Regions from separate parts of the Lacinutrix sp. YIN62 genome, predicted to be linked through region 2. Evidence: riboswitches for the same ligand, from Rfam matches in the RefSeq annotation. Region 2 holds a riboswitch; the other holds the start of a gene.
What was found. A riboswitch is a leader RNA that binds a small molecule or an ion and turns the genes downstream of it on or off. The one in region 2 is predicted to bind cobalamin.
Positions count from the first base shown of each region.

Region 1: another riboswitch for cobalamin. It lies ahead of AC2D8I_RS02210 (TonB-dependent receptor plug domain-containing protein); the one in region 2 lies ahead of AC2D8I_RS03305 (T9SS type A sorting domain-containing protein).

Region 1 is NZ_JBXVVH010000002.1:173,730-176,957, reverse strand. It holds gene AC2D8I_RS02220 (FecCD family ABC transporter permease) at 1-525, opposite strand, end outside; gene AC2D8I_RS02215 (ABC transporter substrate-binding protein) at 526-1,683, opposite strand; cobalamin riboswitch at 1,807-2,046, shown strand; gene AC2D8I_RS02210 (TonB-dependent receptor plug domain-containing protein) at 2,079-3,228, shown strand, end outside.
Region 2 is NZ_JBXVVH010000003.1:176,625-179,852, forward strand. It holds gene AC2D8I_RS03295 (head GIN domain-containing protein) at 1-303, opposite strand, end outside; gene AC2D8I_RS03300 (acyloxyacyl hydrolase) at 337-1,431, opposite strand; cobalamin riboswitch at 1,643-1,825, shown strand; gene AC2D8I_RS03305 (T9SS type A sorting domain-containing protein) at 1,902-2,834, shown strand; gene AC2D8I_RS03310 (sulfate adenylyltransferase subunit 1) at 2,870-3,228, opposite strand, start outside.

The DNA of each region.
Region 1 (3,228 bases), on a different contig from region 2:
GAGTACACTTACTATGGCAGCTGTTATGCTCCCAAACATTAACCCTATAATAAGTATAGCCATAGTATCTCTTACACGCATCGAAACTATTAATACCGTAAGTAGTACTAGAAAACTCCCAAAACTAGCTGCTATAACTAAGCTCCATTTAGAGATTAAAAGACTCGTTAAAAAGCCTCCTAATAGCGAGGAACCCATAATAACTAAAGCAACACCTAAACTGGCGCCAGAGGTAATTCCTAGGACAAAAGGGCCTGCTAATGGATTTCTGAATAAGGTTTGCATTAATAAACCAGAAACACCCAACCCTGAACCTACTAAAATGGCCGTAATAGCTTTTGGTAATCGGTAGTCTTGAAAGATATACTCATTATTTGTATAGTGATCTGGACTTGTAAAAAAACTATTAAAACATTCTTTAAATGGAATATTAACAGAACCTAAACTAACATTTACCACAAAGAGTAGTATTACTATTAGTAGTAATAGTATGAAATAGATCTTATATGATTGTGTTTTAGTCAATTATTTAAGACGTTTAAAAAAAGTGGGTGTGTAATTTTTTAATAATTCTGGATGGCAAATTTTAATAATATCTTTTAATACTAAATCAGGCCTTGCTATGCCTTGTTCATAATAAGTGACGCCTCCAGTTTGACCTGTGGTGTTAGAAAACGAATAGATTTTTTTGTTTTTAAAGGCTTCAAATTCAGTATAATGAATGTTTGCTTTCTCTAAGGCTTCCAAGCTTGTGTAATAGGAAGGGCTTAACCATAAGTTCGCCATTTTTGCTTTACTAAAAACAACTTCAAAATTTAAGGAAAGACTCCCCTTTCCTGTAGAATTTTGCCATAAATAATTAGTGTTAGCATCTTTTAAAATTTGTGCTTCTGCACTGGTGCCGCTAGGAAGGTACCAAATATCTTTGTACATGGCACCGCTTAATATTGTTGGTTTTGTGGTGGCGCCAAAGGCTAATGATTTAGCTTTTAGATAGTCTGTTTCTATACGTTTAAAAATGGTATCGGCTGCCTCGCTTTTATTGTAAAGAGCTCCAAATAATTTGATCCATTCGGCTTTTGCTAAAGGCGATTTTTCTACCCAATCCCCATTATAAATAACTGGGATTTTTGCATTTTGTACAGTTTTTAGAGACTTATTTTTTCCATCAACACCAAAGGCCACAACAACATTAGGTCCTAAACTTAATAGCACTTCTGTATTTAAGCCTTCGTTTTTACCTAATTCTCTAACATAACCATCATCTATGCGTTGCCTTGTTTTTTTAGAGGAGACGTAGTTAGTCCCAGGGAAGCCAATTAGAGAGTGTTCTACTCCTAATAATTCCAAGGCAGGGATATGAGTTGTAGACGTTACCACGATTTTATTTACAGGGGTAATTATAATCCCATCATATTGATCTTGCATAAAAGTTGTTTTGGCAGCTTCTTCTGCTGAAATTAAAACATACTTAAAATGAGAATCTGAATTTGGCCAAGGATTCTTAATATTTAAAATGCGATGATTACCGTTGTTTTCAATGCTAAATCCTTCGGCATAAGCAGTGTTTTTTTTGCTATTGGAAACCTGTGCTTTAGTATTGCTTTTTAAGGGCGGTGCTTTAGTTTCTTCTTTGCAAGAAATTAAGGAGAGGAACAGGAATAAAGTGACTATTGTTTTCAATTTGATTGTATTTGGTACATCAAAAGTAATATTATTTAATCTTTTGTAAGGAACATTGATCAAAAAGCTTACTTTTGCAGCGAATTTTGGTTCGGTATAACAAAAACGATATAGCCTTTTAAAGTATTTAAGATCATATCGTTTTAACCCTATCGATTAAAAGGGAATCAAGTGAAATGCCATGAGTCTTATTTAAATCATGAGATAAAAGCATTATAGTCTTGAACTGTTCCCGCAACTGTAATCTTAGTCACCTTAGTGTGATGCCTATTGTTAAAACTTCTAACCACTGATTTTTAGGAAATTGGGAAGGTAAACAATATGGACGAAAGTCAGGAGACCTGCCAAAATTTATCATCTAAAAGTGATTCTCGGGTAAAGAATCTAAAAGATTTATGAAAAAAACGATTAGTACACTACTATTTACTATTTTTTGTTTTTGCAGCATTGCTCAAGCACAAATAGATTCTATCCAAACATTAAATGAAGTGGTGTTAAGTGATAATAAGTTAAAACACTATGCTTCTGGAGTTAAAGTAGAAGTGCTTAATGATTCTATTTTAGATAAAAATGAAATGTCTTTAACCCACTTATTGGCCTTTAATTCTAATATCTATTTTAAAGAGAATGGTTCAGGAATGGTTTCTTCTCCTTCTTTTAGAGGAACCAACGCATCCCAAACCGCAGTAATATGGAATGGAATAAATATTAATTCACAGCTTAACGGACAAACAGATTTTAATACTATAAATACAACCAATTATAATTCTATAGATATTCGTAGTGGTGGTGGGAGTGTTCAATATGGAAGTGGAGCCATTGGGGGGAGTATTCATTTAAATAATAAATTAAGATTTTATTCTCATTTTAAAAATAGTTTAAGGTTGTCTTATGGCAGTTTTAATACTAAAAATAGTAGTTATACCGCAACCTATGGGAGCGAAACATTTTCAGGGAATATAGGGATCGCTTATATCGAATCTAAAAACGATTATAAATACTTAGGTACGGATAAAATCAATGAAAATGGGCAGTATAATAATGTGAATCTCAATGTGAATTTGGGCTATTTTATTTCAGAAAAAGATGTCCTTAAGTTATACCATCAGAGTTTTAGTGGGGAACGCAATCTTTCTGGAACGCTCGTCGCTGTAGGGCGTAGTAAATACGAAGATGAAAACTACCGTACAATGCTAGAATGGTCGCGTTTGTCTGGGAAATTTAGTTCTAAGTTTAAAGTAGCGCATTTACAAGAGTTATTTCGATATTTTGAGAATAAAGACAAGGACAATTATTCTTTTGGAAAGGTTAATACTCTATTGTTCAATCATAGTTTGAATGTTCGTTTATCCGAGACATTGCAATTCAAAACTATTTTAGATTACAATAGTTATGAAGGTGCTGGAAGTAGTTTTGGAGATCCTAAAAGAACCGCATTTTCTGCTACAGCTTTATTAAATCATAAACCAGCAGAAAAATGGAATTATGGTATTAACCTTAGGAAAGATTTTACATCGGGGTTTGAGAGCCCGTTTGTGTTTTCTG
Region 2 (3,228 bases):
TTTTGTAATCCCGTAATCTCTAGTAAAATTACACTCATTATTATTTCTTAAGCTCAACTTTCCATTATCTACTTCTACCTTAATATCATCCATTAAAAAGGCACCTGTTTCCACAATAACGCTATGGTTTGCCCCTGCTGTTACGATAAGCTCTATATTGTTAAAAACCGTAATTTCTGTAAAATCACGAACTATAAACTCCTTTTGAATAATATCACCTGCATTTTTAAAACAATCTGGAGCATTGTCACTGCTACAGCTTAATAAAACAAATATTAAGACTATGGATAAAAATTTTTTCATCTTTAATATATACGTAATAATTTACTTTCTCTTTTATAATCTTACCCCAATTCCGAATTCTACCGCTTCAGCTTTTGCACCGTGAGCCTTTAAAGACAGGGCTGCAAAAAGGCGTTCTCCAAAATAACGCTTAATCCCCAACCTATTATAGAAACGTCCTTCAAAATCGAAAGGATAGTACACATAATACCCTAATTGCGTTAAAAAGGAAAGTCTATTAATAAATAATTCATGTCCTACAAATATGCCAATACGCTTATAATCTTCATCGCCTTTTACGTTATCTAAAGGAAATGCTACCGCCTTATAACGAATATGTTGTTTTAAGAAATTTGAAAAGAAAACATCTGTTCCTAATTGTACTGCCGATTTTCTATTTAAGCGTTTGTCTGCATATGCAGATGCTATATAAAAAGAATACTGCCCAGAATTAATAACATCGCTCTCATTAACGCCACTTCTAAACACAAAATTATACTTTATTTTTTCCGTAAATTTTGTAGCTTCTGTTAAAGCAATATAATTCTGTGGCTTCTCATAATCTAACGCATAATTAACCCCTATATTAAGAATTATACTATTAGTAGAGCTATTGGGCGCTTTAAAATTCCCATTAGAGTAATGAATTAAGGAAAGTCCAGCTTGAACACCAAACCCATTAAATAATTGCGCTTTCTTATAATTAAACATTACATAGGTAGAGCTTAACCAAGCTGTCCCATAAGCGTTATTTCTAAAATTCGTGTCTTTATCGTAAGGATTCGTATTATAAGTTAATCCTTGCCCTATTCTAAACATAAGGTTCCTTTTAAAAAAATAGAAATTATAATGAGCATAAAGACCATAATTATGCCCTAATATCTCATTTTTCATATCTTGATAAATAAAGGACAGTCCATAATCGGGGTAATTATAACGACTTTCCCAAGCATGCTTCCCAAATGTCTTTTTATTATAACTTAAAATAACTCCCGTTGGGTGATTAGTAATTAAATGTGCTATATCCGAATTATGTTCTGCTATATTTCCATAGAAAAAATTAGCATCTAATGAGAATAAACTCTTTGCTTCTTGAGCATAAGAAGCGAGTTGAAATAACAAGATAATACCACTTAAAAAGGACTTCATTAATTAGTTTAATTTGGGCGCAAAAGTAACACAAATTAAGTAGAGTATCGGTTTCGTTAAGACAAAACAAATGGCATTATAGTTAGATCGTTTTTAATTATATCTGTTTTTCACTGACTTTTAATTCGTTATACTATAGACTACTATTATACTTATAATTTATAAAAAAATAGATCGCTTTTTTTCTTGTCGAGGCAAAAGGAAACCTATACCTTGCGCCCGTTATTTTGGTTCCATTTAAAAATGGATTAAAAGGGAATTTGGTGTAAATCCAAAACTGTTCCCGCAACTGTAAGTTTTTATAAGCTGTATCAAGCAACCAATGTTTAGCAATAAATGTGAAGGGGATACAAGTAAAACGAGTCAGGAGACCTGCCTTTATAATATATGTTTAACTTTCGGGATAAAGGTTATTGTGCATTGGATAGTATATTCATAGTATATTAAGTTTTCTCCTATATAATATTATTATGAATAAAATATTTACATTACTTATTATTACCTTTTTTTCGTTTAACTTTTCAAATGCTCAAGAATTATTTTCTAATGGCGGCTTTGAAATGTATACAAGTTGTCCTGATAGTTGGGACCAAACAAATAGAATAGTTGGATGTACTGGCGACAATGACACTCCAAATTATTACAATTGTGGCTATAATCCTGGGTCGGCAAATACAGGAACTGGGTCCATTTATATGGGAGCCATTAGAGACGAATCGAATGGTGTTGATACTACAGAAGGGATTACACTACAACTAGATACCCCTTTAGTTAATGGTGAGGAATATACCATTTCTATTTCTAGTAATTATGGTGTTTCTGTATATGGAGATCCTGATTTTGACTATTCTGAAATAAAAGAATGCTATAATTTAAAGTTTCTTTTTTCTATGAATAATGAATTTGGAGATCCGGTATCTACGCATCATGAAATAGACACTGAATCTATCGTTGGGAATTCAAATACAAGTTATGAAGATTTCTCCTTTAACTATACGGCAGACAACAATTACACGCATCTTTATATCGTAACAGGATCTGCGCCTAAAAATAGTGCTGACAACCCTAAAGATGCATGTATGAGCGCGGGAGCTATTGCCTATGTTTATTATAATGTTATAGACGATTTAAGTATTAAGCCTTCTAGCACCTTAAGCACAAACGAATATGTTAAATCTTCGGTTAGTATTTATCCAAATCCTGCTAGCAATTTATTACAAATAGAAGGTTATGCGTATTCAGGCACATTAAAAATTATGAATACCGCTGGTCAAGTGGTTTTAAAACAACCTACAGATAATAAAACCAAGCTAAGCATTGATGTCTCCTCTTTAGCCCCTGGTATTTATTTTATACAAGCTGAAAATGGACTTAAAACAAAAAAGATTATCATTAACAGATAACCTTTTCTTGTATTAAAATTAATTTAATATTCTTTTTATTGAATGAACCCAGCCCCAACAGTATTATTAGATTTTGAATCTATTATAATAAAAGCACCGTTGGTTCTATGCGCCTTAAAGGCATCATAAAAAATGGGTTTATTCAATTTAAAGGATACCGTTGCAATGTCATTTATTTTTAAAGTACTTACATTAGATTCCACCCCTGAATAATCTGGGTTTATTCGATGTTCTATTCCTGCTACTTTTGCGAGTACTTTATTAACTCCATGTTGCACAACATACTTAGCGCCAATTGTTAAATTTTGAGCATCCATCCAAGAAACAGTTGCTGTAAATGTCTTCCCTATTTTAGGTAAATCGTTTGCTTTTACAATCATATCGCCACGACTTA